DNA from 3 places in the Arthrobacter sp. QXT-31 genome. Region 3 is predicted to be linked to each of the others. Evidence: riboswitches for the same ligand, from Rfam matches in the RefSeq annotation. Region 3 holds a riboswitch; each other region holds the start of a gene.
The links. Region 3 has a riboswitch for S-adenosylmethionine ahead of BWQ92_RS11820 (DUF1737 domain-containing protein). Riboswitches for the same ligand answer to the same signal wherever they lie in the genome.
Positions count from the first base shown of each region.

Region 1 (6,710 bases), 1.9 Mb from region 3:
GAAACAGGCGGACGCCTGCGCGAAGAATGTGACGGCTGTGTGACTCCCGGCCGGAAAACGGGACGGGAGCCACAGGGTCAGGCGGAGACGTCAGGCGCCTTTCGCGGCCCTGAATCCGGCATCGAGGTCGGCAAGGATGTCGTCGATGTGCTCCAGGCCCACGGACAGCCGGACCAGTCCGGGGGCAACCCCGGCAACGCTTTGCTGCTCCGGAGTCAGCTGGCTGTGCGTCGTCGACGCCGGGTGGATGACGAGGGAGCGGACGTCGCCAATGTTCGCCACATGGGAGTGCAGTTCCAGGGCATCCACGAAGCGCTTGCCGGCTTCGGCACCGCCCGCCACGGTAAAGGCCACCACCGCGCCGGTGCCTTTGGGCCCGTACTTCAGGCCGCGCTCATACCAGGGGCTGGACGGCAGTCCGGCGTAGGCGACGGATTCCACATCGTCCCGGGCCTCAAGCCAGCCAGCCACGGCCACGGCGTTGGCCACGTGGCGCTCCACGCGCAGGCTCAGTGTTTCCAGGCCCTGCGCGATAAGGAAGGCATTGAACGGGGACACCGCCGAGCCCAGGTCGCGGAGCAGCTGGACCCGCGCCTTCAGGATGTAGGACAGATTGGCACCCAGGGCGCCGCCTGCGCCGAGGTCGCGGGCATAGACGAGGCCGTTGTAGGTGGGGTCCGGCGTGTTGAAGCCGGGGAAGCGTTCCGGGTCCTTGCCGAAGTCGAACTTTCCTGAATCCACGATGACACCGGCAATGGCGGCCCCGTGTCCGCCCAGGTACTTGGTGGCCGAGTGCACCACGATGTCCGCGCCCCATTCAAGCGGCCTGATGAGGTAGGGGGTGGACAGGGTGTTGTCCACGATGAGCGGCACGCCGGCTTCGTGTGCTGCCCGGGAGACGCCCTCGATGTCGAGGACGTCCTGCCGCGGGTTGGATACCACTTCGGCGAAAAAGAGCTTGGTGTTCGGCTGGACTGCATCGCGCCACTGCTGCAGGTCGTCCGGGTCCGCCACGAAGGTAACGGAGACGCCGAACTTCTTCAGCGTGTGGGCCAGCAGGTTGTAGGTGCCGCCGTAAAGGCTGGGACTGGCCACCACGTGGTCCCCGGCTTCGGCGATATTGAGGATGGCGTACGTTTCGGCGGCCTGGCCGGAGCTCAGGAGCAGCGCCGCAAGCCCTCCCTCCAGGCTGGCGATCCGCTGCTCGACGGCGTCCTGGGTCGGATTGCCGATCCGGGTGTAGATGGGGGCGATCTCGGCGAGCGCGAAACGGTCTGCTGCGCTGTCGGCGCTGGGGAAGACGAACGACGTCGTCTGGTAAATGGGCAGGGACCGTGCGCCGGTGGCGCCGTCGGGCACCTGGCCGGCGTGGATCTGGCGCGTTTCAAATGACCATGCGTTGGACATGCAGGCTCCTGACGCTGAAGGGGCGTGTGCTGGTCCCGGCACAGGCCCGCGCTTGCCGCCCGGCGGGCGCCGCGCAGCCAGGTCTTCACCCGGGGCACCCCGCCGCGGTGGAGGGTTGCCGGCCAGCGAGCCGGGGCTTTTTTCGCTGGCGCTCATGACCTGCGATCAGTGTAGGAACAGCCCTTCGTCGCGCACAGCTTTGTGAAGAATTTCGTCAAAAGCTGGACATTTCGCAATGTTAGGGCACCCTAAGCTGAGAGCCCCGTCACAAAGTGCCAAGATGAGGGCATGCGCATGGATCACGTCTCTTACGCCTGTGAACACGATGGCCTCGCGGCCACCACCGAACGTATCTCCTCCGCCCTCGGCGTCGAAGCCGTTAAGGGCGGGGTGCACCCCCGGTTTGGAACCCGGAACATGATCATCCCGCTGGCCGGTCACAAGTACCTTGAGGTCGTTGAGGTCCTGGACCACCCGGCGTCGGACAAGGCACCGTTCGGCCAGGCCGTCCGGGCCCGGTCCGCAGCGGGCGGCGGCTGGATGGGCTGGTGCGTCGAAGTTGACGACCTCGCCCCGTTCGAGGAGCGCCTCGGCCGCTCCGCCGTCAACGGCAACCGCAAGTTTCCTGACGGCCGGGAACTTATCTGGAAGCAGATCGGCATCCTGGGGCTCATCGCGGACCCCCAGGTTCCGTACATGCTGAAGTGGGAAGGCGATCCGGAACTGCACCCGTCCAACGCCTATGACAGCAATGTGAAGATGTCCACCCTCACGATCGCGGGCTCCGCCGAGCGCGTGACCGAGTGGCTAGGCGAGCCCGTGGAACGGCCGCTGGAAGACGTCGCCGTGAACTGGGTGGCCCCGCACGGTACGCCGGGAATCCTCTCCGTCACGTTCGAAACCGCAGCGGGCGCCGTCACCATCTGACGCGCTTCCTGCCCTTCACTTCGGCCGCCATCAGCGGGTGCCAACGACGTCACCCGCCGATGGCGGCCGAATCACTTTTTAATACAGCCCGGCTTTTAATACAGCCCGGCCTTTAATACAGCCCGGCCTAGCCCAGTCCGGCGGCCTTGCCGAACAGGCTGAACCCGACGAAGGCGACAATGTCCAGCAGCGCGTGCGCGATGACAAGCGGCATCACCCGGCGGGTCTTCGTGTAGACCCACGCGAACACCACGCCCATAACGGCGTTTCCGATGAAGGGCCCGAACCCCTGGTACAGGTGGTAGGTGCCGCGCAGCATCGACGAAACGAAGATCGCCAGGGGAACGGACCAGCCGAACTTGCCGAACCGGTCCAGCAGGTAGCCCACCACAATGACTTCCTCCACGACCGCGTGGCGCAGGGCAGACAGAATCAGCACGGGCACCGTCCACCAGTAAGCGTCCAGGCCGCTCGGGATGATCGCCGTCGTGATGCCGAGTGCGCGGCCGGCGGCATAAAGCCCCAGCGACGGGAGGCCGATCAGGGCGGCCAGCCCGAGACCCTGCAGCAGGTCCTTGCCGGGCCTGGCAAAGTTGAAGCCCAGTTTCCGGAAGGCGGAGCCGCCGTCCTGCCCTAGTCCGGAGTTGGACTGGCGCTGGTCGGTCAGGAAGTAGATGACCAGCAGGACCGGCACCAGGGCGAAGATGATGTCCAGCAGCTGATAGGTCAGGTCGAAGTATTCGCGGGTGCTCTGTGACCTGTTGAGCGTGGAAGTCCCCTGCGCCAGCGGCGCCCGGGTCATCTTGTCCAGCAGCTGCACCACGGAGTAGACGGCTGATTGCCCCAGCGACAGCCCAAGGACAATCCAGACTTCAAACCGCAGCCGGCGGCGGGAAGGAACCAACATGTTCCTATCTTGCCTGCACCCGCTGGTACTTTCCTGTCAGCCTGCCTGTTCCTGCCGCCGTCGTGCATTCCCGACCAGCCCGTCGGGGCCGGTCCAGCTGGCCAGTGACCCTATGCTGGGGAGCTATGAGCGCTCCCGGGAAAATCATCATGATCCGGCACGGCCAGTCGGCCGCCAACGCGGACACCTCCATCTACAACAGGGTGCCCGACTACCGGATACCGCTGACGGAACTTGGGCTGGAGCAGGCGAAGGCCGCCGGGGAGCGCGTCCGGCGCGAGCTCGACGGCCGGAAGGTGAGCGTCTACGTTTCACCGTACCTGCGCGCGTACCAGACCCTGGAGGCACTGGACCTGGGCTCCCTGACGGAACGGGTGATCGAGGAACCGCGGCTGCGCGAACAGGACTGGGCCAACTTCCAGATCTCCGGCGACATCGAGGACCAGAAGGAGCTCCGCAACGCCTACGGCCACTTCTTTTACCGCTTCCGGGAAGGCGAATCCGGCTCGGACGTCTACGACCGGATCTCCTCCTTCATGGAAACCCTGTACCGGCACTGGTCCAAGCCGGACTACTCCCCCAACAGCCTGCTGGTCACGCACGGGTTGACGATGCGGCTGTTCTGCATGCGCTGGTTCCACTGGTCCGTGGAGTACTTCGAGTCGCTGAACAACCCGGAGAACGCCGAGATCCGCATGCTGGTGCGCAACGGTGAGGGCAAGTATGAACTCGATACGCCGTTCACGCAGTGGGTGGACCGGAGGGTGGACGAGACGGTGCTGGACGCGCCTCCTGTGATCTTCTGACGCCTTCTATTCCGGGCGCCCGATTAGGCACCGGTTTCCGGCGGCCGCCGGTTTAGGCGCCGGCGACGATCACTTCGGTGCCGCGCGCCTCGAACGCAGCCTTGTCCGCCGCGGAGATGCCGGCGTCGGTGATGAGCCGGGTGAAATCGTAGCCGTCCATGGTGGCGAACGCCCGGCGGCCCACTTTCGAGGAGTCCGCGATCACGTATGAGACACTGGCCCGGCTGGCGAGCAGGGCGTTCACCGTGGCCTCGGCCTCGCCAGTGTTTGTGGGCCCCACCTCGGCATCGACGCCGTTGACCCCGATGAAGGCGATGTCCAGCACCACCTTCTGCATGATGATGTCCGTGTACGGGCCCACGAGTTCATACGACCGGGTGTTGAGGATGCCCCCGGTGACCATCACTTTGATGTTGGGCCGGACGGCAAGCTGCGAGGCGATGTTGATGGCGTTGGTCACCACCGTGAGCGTGGGCTGGTTCGACGGCGAGTTGAGATCTTCGCGGGTGGCCAGGATCTGCGCGAGGGCGGTGCTCGTGGTGCCGCCACACAGCCCGATGACCATGCCCGGGGCGATGAGCGCCGAGGCGGCGAGGGCGATCTCCTGCTTGGCCACGGCGTGGTCGTCCCGGTTGTACCTGCCGGGAAGGTCATAGGCCAGAGCGCCCGTGGTGGCGCCGCCGCGGGTCCGCGTCAGCAGCCGCCGCTTGGCCAGGCTGTCCAGGTCGCGCCGGGCCGTAGCTGGCGAGACGCCGAGCCGCGTGACAATCTCCTCAACTTCCACTTGGCCGGCTTCGGCAAGGAGATCAAGGATGGCCGTCAGTCGGTCGGTGCGGGTCATGCGTGGCCTTTCAAAATCAAAACCGTCACAAGAAATGACGTTTTTTGATTGTAGCAGACCTCTTATGATCAGCTTCCGTCACTACGGTGCGGAGGGTGGCTGCTGTAAACGGCCCCGCCCGACACTACCGTGCCCGCACCCCCGCGCGCCAAACGGCGTGGGTGAGCGGCATGCCGGGCCGGTAGGCGAGGTGCGTGGCGGAGGGGGCGTTGAGGACGTGCAGGTCCGCGCGGTGTCCGACGGCGATCGAGCCCACCGCGCGTTCGCCGTCGGCGTCGTTTCCGGACTCGCGCCGCAGCGCCAAGGCACCGCCGTACGTCGCCGCCCGCACGGCCTCATGCACGCTCAGGCCCATTTGTAGGACTGCGGTGGTGACGCAAAAGGACATGGAACTCGTGTAGGACGTGCCGGGATTGCAGTTGGATGCCAGTGCGATGGGCACGCCAGCATCAAGCAGCTGCCGTCCGGGGGCCAAGGGCTGCCGCGTGGAGAGGTCGCAGGCCGGCAGGCAGGTGGCCACTGTTCCGCGGCTGTCTGTTCCTCGGCTGCCCGTTCCAGCGGCATCCCAGCCGGACCAGCCGGCGGCGAGGCTGGCGATGTCCTGCTCCGAGAGATAGTTCACGTGGTCAACGCTGGCTGCGCCGAACTCCACCGCGAGGCTGACACCAGGGCCGTGCCCCAGCTGGTTGCCGTGCACCCGCAGCCCCAGCCCGGCCTCGCGGCTGGCCTGCAGCACGGCGCGGGACTGCTCCTCGGAAAAGGCGCCCCGTTCGCAGAACACGTCGGCCCAGCGGACATATGGGCGGGCGGCCTCCAGCATGGGGCCGCAGGCGAGCCTGGTGTATTCGTCCGCGTCAATGCCGGCCGGCACCAGGTGGGCCCCCAGGTACGTGACCTCGTCCGCCACCGTGGAGGCGATCCAGGCGCTCCTGGCCTCCTGCTCCACATCCAGGCCGTACCCGGTTTTCGTCTCCAGGTACGTGGTGCCCTGGGACACGGCTTCGGCGACACGGCCCTGGGCCAGCCTTGTGAGGTCATAGTCGCTGGTGTTCCGGGTGGCGTTCGTCGTGACGGCGATGCCGCCCGCGCTGTACTCCTCCCCCGCCATCCGCGCCTCGAATTCCGCCGTCCGGTCCCCGGCAAAAATCAGGTGCGTGTGGGAGTCCACCCAGCCGGGCAGCACGGCACGGCCGCCGGCGTCCACGGCATCGTCGGCCGCGGGAGCTGAGGCTGCCGGGCCGATCCAGGAGATGCGTTCCCCTTCGATCACCGCTGCCGCGTCCTTGAGGACACGGTGCTCCGCGTCCTGGGTCATCAGTTCGGCAATGTTGGTGATCAGGGTGCTCATGGATCCATTCTTCAGCGCCGGATGGACCAGCGTGTCGCGGCCAGGGCATCCGCCGTCCGGGATACCGGACTGCCACCGGCCTCGGGTCGCGCCTCGGGTCCTGCAAGGATCAGGGCCGCGGCCAGTTCCGCGATGCCGGAGGACGTCTGGAACCCGTAGCCGCCCTGGCCGGCGAGCCAGAAGAACCCGCGCGCCTCGGCGTCGAACCCCACTACCGGGACGCCGTCGGCCGCTTCGGTGCGCAGCCCGGTCCAGGCGGTGCGGACGGCGCCGATCCCCAGCGTCGTCAGCGTATTGAGCCGGGCGATGAGCCGCTCCACGTCCCCGGGACGGGGACGTGCGTCCTCCGCAGCGCTGGCCACGTGCTCCGAGGGCGAGACCAGCACATCGCTGCCTTCCCGGCGGAAGTAGAAGGAGTCGTCCGCGGCGGCCACCATGGGGGTGCCTTCCGGCAGCGGATGGTCGACGGCGGCC
Region 1 is NZ_CP019304.1:699,889-706,598, forward strand. It holds gene BWQ92_RS03300 (bifunctional o-acetylhomoserine/o-acetylserine sulfhydrylase) at 91-1,407, opposite strand; SAM riboswitch class IV at 1,451-1,567, opposite strand; gene BWQ92_RS03305 (VOC family protein) at 1,696-2,334, shown strand; gene BWQ92_RS03310 (CPBP family intramembrane glutamic endopeptidase) at 2,462-3,241, opposite strand; gene BWQ92_RS03315 (histidine phosphatase family protein) at 3,367-4,047, shown strand; gene BWQ92_RS03320 (DeoR/GlpR family DNA-binding transcription regulator) at 4,100-4,888, opposite strand; gene BWQ92_RS03325 (amidohydrolase family protein) at 5,013-6,236, opposite strand; gene BWQ92_RS03330 (NAD(P)/FAD-dependent oxidoreductase) at 6,248-6,710, opposite strand, start outside.
Region 1: another riboswitch for S-adenosylmethionine. It lies ahead of BWQ92_RS03300 (bifunctional o-acetylhomoserine/o-acetylserine sulfhydrylase); the one in region 3 lies ahead of BWQ92_RS11820 (DUF1737 domain-containing protein).

Region 2 (6,710 bases), 1.4 Mb from region 3:
GAGATGCACCCACACCGGCCTCTTTCCCGTCCGGTTGGCGCGGGACTGGAGGAGCCAGGCAGGGGGATTGTCCAGCAGTTCACCCAGCTCGGCTTCGGTCAGGTGTTTTGGAATGCCGTGGCGCTGGGCCATTTCCAGTGGTACATCCAGGGCAATTGCCGCATCACGTCTGCTGATCATCCAGTCCACGATACGGTAAGTCATGAGCGACACCAGCCAGACGGTTGCCCCGACCCGCCTCCAGCGGCAGGTCCTGGCCGTCGCGATCGTGGCGTCCTTCATGGCGATCCTCGACAGCTTCGTTGTCAGCCTGGCGCTGCCCGCCATCGGCCGGGAACTCGGCGGCGGCCTCCGCATCCAGCAGTGGGTGGTGGACGCCTACCTCCTGACACTCGGTGCGCTCATTCTGGCGGCCGGCTCGCTGTCCGATCACTTTGGGCGGGTGCGTGTGCTGCAGTGGGGGCTGGGCGGTTTTGCCCTCACCTCGCTCCTTTGCGGGGCAGCGTGGTCCGGGGAAGTGCTGGTGGTCAGCCGGGGACTGCAGGGCGTCGCGGGAGCACTCCTCGTTCCCAGTTCGCTGGCGCTGATCGTCAGCCACTTTGACAGCGGCGCCCAGGGGGCGGCCATCGGCAAATGGTCGGCGTGGACAAGCGCCGCCGCCATCGTGGCCCCGTTGATCGGCGGCTTGTCCGTGGACGTGCTGTCGTGGCGGGTCATTTTCTTCGTCAACGTCCTGCCTGCGGCTGCCATCTGGCCCGTGCTGGCAAGGCTACGGAAGACCGACACCGTTCCCGCTGCCGCTGGCAGCATCGACATTGCCGGCGCGTTGCTGGCCGTCATCGCGCTTGGCGGGCCGGTCTACGCACTGATCGAGCAGGGCACTGCCGGCTGGGGCAGTCCGCAGGTCTGGCTGCCGCTGGCCGCCGGGCTCCTGGCCACTGTGTTTTTCCTCATCCATGAAGCCCGCACGGCCGCCCCGCTGCTGCCACTTGGCATGTTCACGGTCCGGAACTTCGGCTGGGGCAACGTCGCCACCGCCGCGATTTACGGCGGCTTTTCCCTCGGGTTCTTCGCGCTGGGCATCTATATTCAGCAGGTGGGCGGCATGAAAGCGACCACCGCCGGACTGGCGCTGCTGCCCTCCACGCTGATCCTGATGCTGCTGGCCTCGTTCTTTGGAAAACTCGCCGGCAAGTACGGGCCGCGCTGGTTCATGACGGCCGGGCCCGTGCTGTGCGCCGCCGGGTTCCTGCTGACACTGTCCGTTGGCGGCTCCCTGAACTACTGGACCCAGATCCTGCCCGGGCAGCTGGTCTTCGGCCTCGGCCTTTCCATGACGGTGGCACCATTGACGGCTGCCATCCTGGGCTCCGTGCCGGAAAAGCAGGCCGGCGTGGGCTCGGCCGTGAACAACGCGGTCTCGAGGATCGCGGGCCTGGTGTGTATCGCATTTGCGGGCTTCATCGTCGGCCCGGAGCTGACGACGCCGGGCCTGCACCGCGCGCTGCTGGCCACCGCCGCGCTGCTCTTGCTGGGGGCGGCCTGCTCCGCCGTCGGAATCCGCAACCCCGCGCCGGCTAGCCGCCGCTGATCGCGATTCCCGCCCACGCCGCAGCCAGGCCCAGCAGCAGGTTGGCCAGGACATTAACGACGGCGGCAAGGTAGCGCCGCTCACTGGCCAGCCGGACTGTTGCCGTGGTCCAGGAACTGAAGGTGGTCAACCCGCCGGCGAACCCGGTGGCAAGGGCGGAACGCCATTCGGGGCCGAACGACGCGGTAAGCCCCATGGACAGCCCGATCACAAACGAGCCGGCCACGTTCACCAGCAGGGTGGCCCAGGGCCAGTGCCGCCGCGGCGAGGGGTAGCCGGCCAGCCAGCCGTCCACGGCAAACCTGAGCAGGGCCCCGGCGATGCCGAAAAGACCCACGAGGAGCGCCGTCACGGATTAGCCTCACGGGCAGCACCGATTGCCTTGCCGGTCCGCCAGCCGGCGGCCGCCGCCGCCAGCCCCAGCAGCACGGACAGCCCCAGGTAGAGCAACCCCAGGCCGGGCAAGCCGGCGCGGGTCAGCTGGTCCGCGGAAAAGACGACTGCGGAGAAGGTGGTGAAAGAGCCGAGCACACCGGGCCCGACGGCGGCGCGGAGCCAGAACGCGGTGCGGGGACGCGCGATCCAGATCGTGGTGAGGGCCGCCAGCACGAAGCTGCCGAGGATATTGATGCCCAGTGTGGCCCAGGGCAGGTCTCCCGGACGGTCGGGGAACAGCAGTCCCAGCGCGTACCGGAATTCCGTGCCAAGCAGGCCGCCGGCGGCCACGGCTGTCCACACCCGCCAGCCATAACCGGAGCCGGTCGCGGCGGCGGTGCCGGTACGGCCTGCCAGGGGAACCCGCACCTGAGCTTACAGGCCGGCCATGCGGCAGCCGGGGTGTGCGGAGTCGCTGTGGATCCAGAGCGCGGAGGCCACTTCGTCGGCGAGGTCAACGTCCCGGCTGGTTCCGGGGGACCCGATTCGCACGACGAGCGCGCCGCCAAAGGGCCTGCGGCCCCGCACTTCGACGTCGGCGTCGAGGCTGATCTGTTCCGCGGCGAGGTAGCGCAGCAGATCCGGGTTCTCGTCACTGATCCGGGTGATCCTGCCGGTGTGGCCGTCATCGAGCTCGATCATCCGGTGGGCGGAGGGCATCCTGACAGTTCCGTCAGCCGAGGGGATGGGGTCGCCGTGCGGGTCCCTGGACGGATTGCCGAGCCGGGCGGCCAGCCGCTCAATGAACGTGTCCGAGACCGCATGCTCCAGCTGCTCAGCCTCGTCATGGACTTCATCCCAGCTGTAGCCGAGGTCCTTGACCAGGTATGTCTCAATCAGCCGGTGCCGGCGGACCATGGAGAGGGCCAGCCGGACACCCTGGGGTGTGAGCGTGATGGCACTGTAGGGCTTGTGGAGGACCATGCCCTGGTCCTTGAGCTTGCGCACCATCTCGGAGACCGAGGAGTTGGCCACACCGAGGCGCTGTGCAAGCTGGGTGGAGGTGATGGGCTTGTCCTGCCATTCCGTGAAGGAATAGATGACCTTAACGTAGTCCTCGATCGAGGAGGAGGGCGTACTGGTCTTCACAGCTTCAAGCCTACCTGCTGCCACCACGGCGTTCCGCCCTGACCGCCCGCCAGATCTGGGTGAGGTAGGGGAGCTGCAGCAGCTCGCCGTCGGCATGGCCGAGGTGCTCGTGCAGGTACCAGGTCAGGTTTCCGGTCACCTTCGCGCGGGTGGCGTCGTTGGCCGCGAGGTAGTAGCTGCGGGACTTGGCCAGTTCGAGGATGTCGTCCGGGGTGACGGGATCCTCCCACCTGGTCAGGTGGCTTTCCAGGGAGGTGAATTCCGGGCCGATCCTGGGCCTGAAGTCCGGTTTGTGGACGTCCCCGGCGTGCATGATGCGCGACAGCCGGTGCACCCAGGGGACTGACGTGTCCAGCTGGTTCCAGATCAGGCCCACTACTCCGTGGGGCCTGAGGATGCGGGAAATCTCCGTGCTGGCCCGCAGCGGATCGCACCAGTGCCATGCCTGGGCAACGCTGACGACGTCGAACGCCGCCGAGGGCAGCCCGGTTTCCTCAGCGGTCCCCACCACGGCATGGACCGCGGGGCAGTCACGGCCCAGCTGCTCCAGCATGTCCCGGGAAGGGTCCACGGCGCTGACCTCGAGCCCGCGGTCCACCAGCAGCGCGGTGAATTTGCCCGTGCCTGCGCCGAGGTCAGCGGCGCTACGGGCCCCGGCCGGAATAAGCCAGTCGGCGGAGTCCTCCGGGTAGCCCGGACGGACGCGGTGGTAGTGCTCGCCGCCGTCCTGGAAGCTCTGTCCAAGCTCCTGCCGCCGGCCGTGATGAAGTTTGGGACCGCCCCGTGCCACGCACAGTCTCCTTATACCGACGTCGAAAATTACCTTTCGAATTTACCGTACGGGGAGCGGGAGGTGCTTAGTCCTGGGTGCGGGTTAGTCCTGGGTGCCGATCAGTCCTGGACACACGGTGCGGCGCCGGCGGTGCCGGGCGTGTTGGGTGCCCACTCGGGGTAGGTGCGGGTGTCGTTCGCCGGAACCCAGCGCCCGGCGTCCACCACGTAGTCCCAGCCGAGGCCCGAGCGGCGGAGCTCCTCGATGCCGGCGAGCAGCCGCTGTGCGTCCTCGAGCCGTGAACCCACGCCGAAGCTGGCGCGCAGGGACCCGGACGGCAGGCCGAGGCGCTTCAGCAGCGGGTGGGCGCAGAAGCGTCCGTCGCGCAGGCCCACGCCGTGTTCGGCCGACAGGTAGGCGGCGACCAGGCCGGCGTCGTAACCCTCTACCGAGAAGTTCACCACGCCGATGGCGTCGTCCGGGTCGCTGTCCGCGAAAATCTGGTGGACGGTGACGCCGTCGATCTGGCGCAGTCCCTCGACCAGGAAGGACCGGATGCCGGCTTCATGGGCGTGCCATTCCTGCGGATCAAGGGCGGCGATGACCTGGGTTGCCCGGGCCAGGGTGGCAGCGCCGAGGACGTTTGGTGAGCCGCCCTCGTGGCGGGCGGGGCCGGTGGCCCAGCTGACGCCGTCGAGCCGGGCCTCGCTCACGGCGCCGCCGCCGGCGAGGTGGGGGGTGCCGGCGTCGAGCCAGTCGGGACGGCCGATGAGGACGCCGGCCCCGAAGGGGGCGTAGAGCTTGTGGCCCGAGAAAGCGAGGTAGTCGACGTCGTCCGCGGCGATGTTGACGCGGCGGTGCGGCGCGAGCTGGGCTGCGTCCACCACGATGCGGGCGCCGTATTCATGGGCCAGCGCGGCGAGGCGGCGGATCGGGAGGATTTCGCCCGTGACGTTGGAGGCGCCGGTCACGGCGAGGAGGCTGATGTCGCCGTGCTCCAGTTCGGCACGCAGGCTGGCGATGGTGGCTTCAAGCGTTTCGGAGGCCACCACGCTGCGGTGCGGCACGCCCTGCCACGGCAGCAGGTTGGCGTGGTGCTCGATGTCCAGGTACAGCACCTCGCCCGTGTGGTGGTGGTCCTCCACGGGCAGGCAGCCGGCCAGCAGGTTGAGGGAGTCGGTGGTGTTCCGGGTGAAGATGACAGCGTCATCGGCGCGGCCCCCCACAAACTCGCGCACGATGTTCCGCGAGTTCTCGTACACGGAGGTGCTGATCTGCGAGGCGTAGCCGGCGCCGCGGTGCACGCTCGCGTAGAACGGCAGGATCTCGTTGAGGTACGCGGAGACGACCGACAGCGCAGGGGCGGAGGCGCCATAGTCGAGGTTTGCGTAGCGGACGTGGCCGCCCTGGATCAGCGGGGCCTGGATCTCGGCGCCGGTGACGGCGGCCAGGGGGCGGCGGGCGGCGGCGAACCGGCCGTCCAGCGCGAGGGCGTCGGGGGTGGAAGCAATGATGGCAGTCGTCATGGGACCTCACTGGGATAAGGACCCCGTGTGACGGGGATCCGCGCTTGCCGGGTCCGTTCCGGATCGGCCTGGTCGTCACCCGGGGCACCCCACCGCGAATGGAGGGTTGCCGGCCAGCTAACCGGGGTTTAGCGCTGGCACTCGTGACCTGTTACGAGATTAGGACATCGGCAGAGCCGATGAAAAAGCCGGTTGGAATGTTAAGCGGATTATTACGCGAACCGGATATCGGGCCTTCTGCCGAAGAAACGACGGCGGCCGCCCCCAAAAGCGGGCGGCCGCCGTCGTAATGTTCAGCGCCAGGGCGGTGGCCGGAGAAACCTAGAGCAGGTCGTCCAGCTGCGGGTTCAGCCGCTTCAGGACTTCCGAGTGCAGGATCGAGTTGGTCGCCAGGGCGTTGCCGCCGAACGGGCCGTCCGTGCCCTCGAGGGAGGTGAAACGGCCGCCGGCCTCCGTCACGATCGGCACCAGCGCCGCCATGTCGTACAGGTTCAGTTCCGGTTCGCAGGCGATGTCCACGGCCCCTTCGGCCACCATGCAGTAGGACCAGAAGTCGCCGAAGGCGCGGGTGCGCCACACATCCTCGGTCAGCTGGAGGAACTCTTCAAGGTTGCCGCGGTCTTTCCAGCCGCCGAGGCTGGAGTAGGAAAGCGAGGCGTCGGACAGGCTGGACACGTTGGACACCTTGAGCCGGGTGGCGGCCGCGAGGGATCGGCCCGAGTAGGCGCCGGCGCCTTTGGCCGCCCACCAGCGCTTGCCGAGCGCCGGGGCGCTGACAACGCCCACCACAGGTTCTCCCTCGTCGACGAGGGCAATCAGCGTGGCCCAGACCGGCACCCCGCGGACAAAGTTCTTGGTGCCGTCGATGGGGTCGATGATCCAGCGGCGGGAACCGTGGCCGGAACTTCCGAACTCCTCACCGAGGACGGCGTCACGGGGACGGGAGCGTGACAGTTGGCCGCGGATTGACTCCTCGGCGGCCTTGTCCGCATCGGTGACCGGCGTCAGATCTGGCTTCGTCTCGATCTGAAGGTCCAATGCCTTGAACCGGCTCATGGTCTGGTCGTCCACGGAATCGGCCAGCACATGGGCAAGACGCAGGTCATCGTTGTACGTTGAAGCGGGTTGGGTCATGGTTCCAAACTACCCTCAAAGGCCCGGCGCGGCGGGGAGGTAGCGGCCGGACAGCGCCGGGGCCGCTAGCCGACGCTGCCGAGTTCCTTGGTTTCCTGGGCCTCAGCGCGCGGGTCGGTGCCCAGCAGGCGGCGCAGGGACGCCAGCCGTGCTGCTCCCGAGG
Region 2 is NZ_CP019304.1:4,009,728-4,016,437, forward strand. It holds gene BWQ92_RS18215 (hypothetical protein) at 1-180, opposite strand, end outside; gene BWQ92_RS18220 (MFS transporter) at 203-1,591, shown strand; gene BWQ92_RS18225 (fluoride efflux transporter FluC) at 1,578-1,943, opposite strand; gene BWQ92_RS18230 (fluoride efflux transporter FluC) at 1,940-2,395, opposite strand; gene BWQ92_RS18235 (metal-dependent transcriptional regulator) at 2,402-3,115, opposite strand; gene BWQ92_RS18240 (class I SAM-dependent methyltransferase) at 3,126-3,905, opposite strand; gene BWQ92_RS18245 (aminotransferase class V-fold PLP-dependent enzyme) at 4,007-5,413, opposite strand; SAM riboswitch class IV at 5,449-5,562, opposite strand; gene hisN (histidinol-phosphatase) at 5,735-6,547, opposite strand; gene rsgA (ribosome small subunit-dependent GTPase A) at 6,613-6,710, opposite strand, start outside.
Region 2: another riboswitch for S-adenosylmethionine. It lies ahead of BWQ92_RS18245 (aminotransferase class V-fold PLP-dependent enzyme); the one in region 3 lies ahead of BWQ92_RS11820 (DUF1737 domain-containing protein).

Region 3 (6,710 bases):
TGCTGGGCCGGCCCTCAGTCCACCCGCTGGACTGGAATGCCTGGATCCGTTCCGAGAGCGAAACGCCTGCCACGGGCCCGATATCGCTCCTGGGCTAGTCCTAACTACTGGGCTAGTCTTCGGCGAGGTCCGTGGCCAGGCGGATGTGGTTGTCCGCCAGCCACACCGGGTTGAACGCCTTGCTCTGGTAGTTGCTGCCCGTGTCCGGGGCGATCGCCACAACCACTGACCCGTGCGGCGCCGCCCTGGCCACCCGGAGCGCCGCCGCCACGGTCAGGCCCGACGACGGCCCGAGGGACAGGCCTTCGTCGTTGAGCAGCCGGTGCAGCGTGGTGTACACCTCGTCGTTCGGAATCCGCAGGAACCTGTCCAGCAGGCCGAGGTCAAACACCTTCGGCCATTCAGGCTTGGGCCAGGAGTTGCCGACGCCGTCCACGAGGATCTGGCCCGGATGCCCGCCGCTGTAGACCGAGCCGTAGGGGTCGGCACCGATCACCTCCACGTGGCCGCCTGATTTCTCCTTGAGGTACCGCCCGTTTCCGGTGATGGTGCCGCCGGTGCCCACGCCCGCGACGAAGTGCGTCACCCGGCCGGCCGTCTGCTCCCAGATTTCCGGGGCCGTCCCCTCGTAGTGCGCGCGCGGGTTGGCCGGGTTGTCGAACTGCAGTGGACGCCATGCGCCGGGAATCTCGGCCGTGATCCGGGCCGCGACCGCCCGCGCATTCTCCGGCGAATTCGACGGCGCGCTCCAGTCCGTGAACACCACCCGCGCGCCGTACCGGTTGAGGGCCTCAAGCTTCTCCGACGAAATGGAATCTCCGGTGACCACCACCACGGGATGGCCGGTCAGTGCACCGATCAGCGCGAGCCCGATTCCGGTGTTCCCTGAGGTGCTTTCGACGATGGTCCCGCCGGGCTGCAGGTCGCCGCTGCGCTCGGCAGCCCGGACCATGCTCAGCGCGGTCCGGTCCTTGATGGACCCGCCGGGATTTTCCGATTCGAGCTTCACGAAAACTGTGCTTCCCAGGCCACGGCTCAGCACGTCCAGCGGGACCAGCGGAGTGTTCCCCACCCGGGCCAGCACGGCGTCGGCGTCCCCGGCCGGATCCACTATGGGCCCCACATGCCTCGGCTGGCGGCCGCTCCCCGTCACGGTGGTCATGATTCTCCTCGCGCATAGTTTGGACCGCCGTCATCCGGCCCCCGGTCACCGTCGGTGTCCGGGGACGGCGTCTGCAATTCGGGCAGTCCTGCCAGCAAATCCCCCAGCTCCTTCCTTGCAGCCTCCACCAGCACCGCCGCCGGCAACTGCCCGGCGAGCAGCTCCGACAGCCGCCGCACGACGGCGCCGGTTCCTGCGCCCAGCTGCCGGGTTACTGCCTCCCGAAGGTCCGTGTCCTGCGCCTCAGCCAGCAGGTAGGACGCCGTCAGGGCCTCGATGGTGAGGAGCTTGGCCGCGGCCTCGACTGAGCGCTCCAGCTGCTGGAGGGCAAGCGGAGCCAGCGTGGAGTGGTCCTCCACGTCCGCGGACAGGGTGGGGGCTCCCAGTGTGGCGGGCGCCGCCAGGAACTTCAGCTCGGCCAGCAGGCCTGCGGCCGAGTACCAGAGCAGTCCCGGCAGGTCTTCGGACGCGAGCGGCGTGCCTGCCCGGGCCGCCTCGAGGTTGAGCTGCCGGATCAGTCGCTGCGGCGGATAGAGCTTGGCGATCCGCCGCTCGCTGCTGATTCCGACGTGTGCCAGCCCCAGCCGCAGCGCCTCGAACGCCAGGGCCAGCTGCATCGGCTGGAAGTTGCCACCGGACACCATCCGGCCCGAGGGCACGTCCGCCAGCGGGTTGTCGCCCCGTCCGTTGAGTTCCACCTCGAGCGCCTCGGCCAGGGCGGCCACGTGGGCACGGAACGCGCCGTGCGTCTGCGGCGCGGCGCGGAAGGACAGGGGGTCCTGGACGGACACCTGCCGCCGCGGGTCGTCCAGCCAGCCGCCGCGCACCAGGCGGCGGACGTTGGCCGCCGAGACGCGCTGGCCGTCCACGGCCTTGGCCGACTGCACAGCCGGCGAGAAGGGACTGAGGTTCCCGCCGCCGTCGTACCTTGCAGTGGCCTCCAGCGACAGCGCCAGCGCAGTGTCCGCCAGATCGGCGAGCCAGCGGATGCGGCGCAGCTCCAGCGCGCCCGCACCGATGGAATAGGAGTTGGCGCTGACCAGCGCCAGGGCCTCCCCCGGCGCCAGGACCAGCGGTTCCAGCCCGGCGGCGGCGAGTGCCTGCCCGCCGTCGAGCAGGCCGCCGTCGGGACCCAGTGCCTGTCCTTCCCCGATGGCGACGGCGGCAACCGCCGCGAGCTGCGTGAGGTCCGATGAGCCGACGGACCCGTCGCGCGGAACCGCCGGCACCACACCCCTGTTCAGCAATTCGGCGTAGAAACGGGCGGTTTCCGGGCGCACGCCCGAGCCTCCCCGGGTGAATCCGATGAGCCTGGCCAGGATGAGGGCGCGGACTTCATCACGGTCCAGCAGTCCGCCCACGCCGCTGTGGTGGTAGCGGATCACCTGGAGCTGGTAGTCGAGGATGGAGTCCTGCTCCACGGCCGTGTCCCGGCCGGAGCCGAGCAGCGTGTTGAGGCCGTAGACCCGGTGGCCGGAATCGATGGCCGCCTGCACCACCTCACGGGACAGCCCCACGAGCTCCAGGGCTTCGGCGCTGAGGACCACCTCCACGCTCGGATCGGCCGCTGCGGCGGCCAGGTCGCCGGCCCGGATGTGGGCCGTCCCGATCAGGAACGTGCCGCGGCTGATGCCCGGCGCCAGTCCGTTGCTTTCCCCGGCCATTGCCATGGCGCTAAAAGTCCAGCAGGTTCCGGCGCAAGCCGCCGTCGCCGTAGCTCGTCCGCAGCAGTCCCCGCCGGCGCAGCACGGGCGCCAGCCTGTCCAGCACTCCGTGGATGGTGGCCGGGTCCACGAAGCCGGAGAAGAGGAACCCGTCGCCGCCCACTGCGGTGCCGGTTTCCTCGAGGTAGTCGGCGATCTCATCGGCCGTTCCGATGATGCTGTCGCCTGCACCGCCGCTGCGGGCCTGCAGGATCTGCCGCAGCGTGGAACCCGGCGGTGCCGCCTTGGAGAAGTGCTCCAGCGTTCCCTGGTTGCTGTTGGTGCTCAGTTCCGGGAGGGGTGCGTCGAGGTCGAACTGCTTGAAGTCGATGACGGAGAGGTAGGAGATGGAGTTGAGCTGGCTGTCGATGTCCCGCTGCGTGAGCTCCCGGCGCGCGGCACGCAGTTCCTCCGCTTCGGCCCGGGATCCGGTCACGGTGGGTTTCAGGACGAACAGCACCTTGACGTCGTCGGGGTTCCGGCCGGCCGCGGCGGCCTCGGCACGGATGGAGTCCCGGTACGCCTTCATGCCGTCCACACCGCGGGCCAGGGCAATGGCCACGTCCGCGTTCGCACCGGCGAAGGCCTTGCCCCGCGGGGAGGCCCCGGCCTGCACCAGCACGGGTTCCTCCGGCAGCGGTGCGGTGTTCAGCGGTCCCCGGACTTTGAAGAACTCCCCGTCGTGGTGGATGGGCCGGACTTTGGTGTGGTCCGCGAAGATGCCCGCCCGGGCGTCCTCCACGATGGCGTCCGGTTCCCAGCTGCGCCAGAGCTTGCGGACGACGTCCACGAACTCCTCGGCCTTCTCGTAGCGGAGGTCGTGCTCGATCTGCTGGTCCAGTCCGTAGTTCTGCGCGGCAAGGTCGCTGCCGGAGGTCACCACGTTCCAGCCAAGCTGGCCGTTGGAGAAGTGCTGCAGCGTGGCCAGCAGCCGGGCCGCGGTGAAGGGCGGATAGAAGGACGCGCTGATGGTGGGCACGATGCCCAGGTGTTCCGTGGCGGACAGCAGGTACGGCACCAGCGCCAGCGGATCGTGTTTGGGCGCAAAGGACGCCTGCGCCAGTGAGACCTCCGCGCTGCCGCCGTAGGTGTCGGGGACGGTTAGCGAGTCCTCGATGATGAACAGGTCCAGCCCGGCCCGCTCAAACTCGCGGACCGCGTGCTGGTAGGGGGCCGGTTTCTTCCAGTCGTAGCCGATTCCGTAGCCGGGTGTCCCCCAGCCCTGGACCCCGAAGCCATGGCCCACAAACCATCCAAAGTGCAGCATGGGAGTCACTGTATTCGCGGTCGGATCATTCACTGCGGCCTGGTTTCATCCGGCGTTACGGCGGGTCATCTCCCGTCATTATCCTCCCGGCCGCGGGCTTTGTAACGGCAACGCGAGCAACCCGGGCAGTCCCATGGATCAGGGAAAGTCGCGGGGTCCGTTACGGAAGATGACGACGGCGGCGGTGCGCGCCGCCGTCGTCAGTGTTACTTTTTTCGGGAGTAATGAGTACCGGCATTAAGCCCTGACTGGCCGGTCGGCAACCCTCCTTCCACGGCGGGGTGCCTCAGGTGAATACTCGGCATATCGACCCCTTCGAGCTGCAAGCGTGAGAAAAGGAGATCCGTCGTGTCAGACGCCCCCGCCGTTGCAACGCTGTCGTCCCAGCAGGATAAACCTGAGGAAAAACTGTCCTACCGCCTCGTCACGGGGCCGGATGACCGGGCGTTCTGCGAGCGTATCTCGGCAGCCCTGGCCGAGGGATACGTGCTGCACGGCAGCCCTGCCGCCACCTTCAACGGCACCACCGTCATCGTGGCCCAGGCCCTCATCCTGCCGGCAGCGATCGCCACCGCAGACGCCGCCGTCGCCACCGCCGTGGACCAGCTGGACTCCGACGAGGACCTGAGCGCGGAAGTTTACGAGGGCCACGCATGAGCTACGCCGGAGACATCACTCCGCAGGACGCGTGGGCCAAGCTTGAGGAGGGCGCCATCCTGGTGGATGTGCGCACCGAGGGCGAATGGGCGCACATCGGCATTCCGGACACCAACGCCACGGAAAATGATCCCCTCTTCATCCAGTGGACCTTTCCCGGCGGCATTCCCAACCCCGACTTCGTCGAGCAGCTGAAGCAGCAGGCCCCCGAGGACACCCGGGTGGAGCTGCTCTTCCTGTGCCGCTCCGGCCAGCGCTCCATCGCTGCCGCCACCGCCGCAACGCAGGCCGGTTTTACGGCCTACAACGTCCTCGAAGGCTTCGAGGGCGAGCCCGACCGCTACGGTGAGCGCACCGTGAACGGCTGGAAGAACCGCGGCCTGCCGACGAACCTGGGAAAGAACTAAATTGACCTTTAACCACGACGCCGCCGGCTGGAGCCCCGATACCCAGGCCGTCCGCGGCGGGCTTGACCGCACCAATTTCCAGGAGACCACCGAGCCTGTCTTCCTGAACTCCGGATTCGTCTACGAGTCCGCCGCCGCCGCCGAGCGCGCCTTCACCGGCGAAGACGAGCGCTTTGTCTACTCGCGCTACGGCAACCCGTCCGTGGCCACCTTCCAGGAGCGGCTCCGCCTCCTCGAAGGCACCGAGGCGTGCTTTGCGACGGCGTCCGGCATGTCCGCCGTTTTCACCGCGCTGGGTGCCCTGCTGGGCGCCGGGGACCGCGTGGTCGCAGCCCGCTCGCTGTTCGGTTCCTGCTTCGTGATCCTCAACGAAATCCTGCCGCGCTGGGGCGTGGAGACGGTGTTCGTGGACGGCCCGGACATCGAGCAGTGGCGCGAAGCCCTCTCGGTGCCCACCACGGCCGTCTTCTTCGAATCCCCGTCCAACCCGATGCAGGAAATCGTGGACATCGCGGCTGTCAGCGAACTCGCCCACGCCGCCGGCGCCAAGGTGGTGGCGGACAACGTCTTCGCCACCCCGCTGCTGCAGCGCTGCGGAGACCTCGGCGCGGACGTGATCGTCTACTCCGGCACCAAGCACATCGACGGCCAGGGCCGCGTGATGGGCGGAGCGATCCTGGGCACCAGGGAATTCATCGACGGCCCGGTCAAGCAGCTCATGCGCCACACGGGCCCGGCGCTCTCCGCATTCAACGCCTGGGTCCTCACCAAGGGCCTGGAAACCATGTCCCTGCGCGTGAACCACTCCTCCGCCACAGCGCTGCGCCTCGCCGAATGGCTGGAAACCCAGCCTGCCGTGAACTGGGTCAAGTACCCGCTGCTCAAGTCGCACCCGCAGTACGACCTGGCGGCCAGGCAGATGAAGGCCGGCGGCACCGTCCTCACGCTGGAACTTGCGACGACGGCCGGCCAGTCGGGCAAGGAAGCCGCCTTTGCGCTGCTGGACGCCCTGAAGATCATCGACATCTCCAACAACCTGGGCGACGCCAAGTCCCTCATCACCCATCCCGCCACCACGACGCACCGGGCCATGGGGCCGGACGGACGCGCCGCGATCGGGCTCAGCGATGGCGTGGTGCGGCTGTCCGTCGGACTGGAGGACGCGGACGACCTCATCGCGGACCTGGAGCAGGCGCTCAAACAGATCTGACGTTACTTCCAATGGCGGGCTGTGAACGCGCGTTGCGCTGCACGTCCCATCGTTTCGGGCGTCCTTGAGAACGGAGCCCCGGGGCGGTTTAGTGGGTGGACCAGCAGGGTTTACCCAGGGTTTACATGGACGGTCTTGTAGGCTCCATACGCACTGGGCAGACTCTAATAACACCGATGAGCCGATCAAACCCCTGTCGGTTCACCCCATCCAAGGACAGACGCAGCGATGCGTTCGGGGCCGTGGCCGCGACGACGCTGCGCACAGCCTCCCTGACCGGAAGGAACGTCATGGCCGGAGTATT
Region 3 is NZ_CP019304.1:2,622,965-2,629,674, reverse strand. It holds gene BWQ92_RS11840 (EAL domain-containing protein) at 1-98, shown strand, start outside; gene BWQ92_RS11835 (PLP-dependent cysteine synthase family protein) at 113-1,162, opposite strand; gene BWQ92_RS11830 (aromatic amino acid ammonia-lyase) at 1,159-2,832, opposite strand; gene BWQ92_RS11825 (NtaA/DmoA family FMN-dependent monooxygenase) at 2,837-4,132, opposite strand; SAM riboswitch class IV at 4,353-4,467, shown strand; gene BWQ92_RS11820 (DUF1737 domain-containing protein) at 4,481-4,789, shown strand; gene BWQ92_RS11815 (rhodanese-like domain-containing protein) at 4,786-5,196, shown strand; gene BWQ92_RS11810 (O-succinylhomoserine sulfhydrylase) at 5,198-6,406, shown strand; gene BWQ92_RS11805 (YegP family protein) at 6,697-6,710, shown strand, end outside.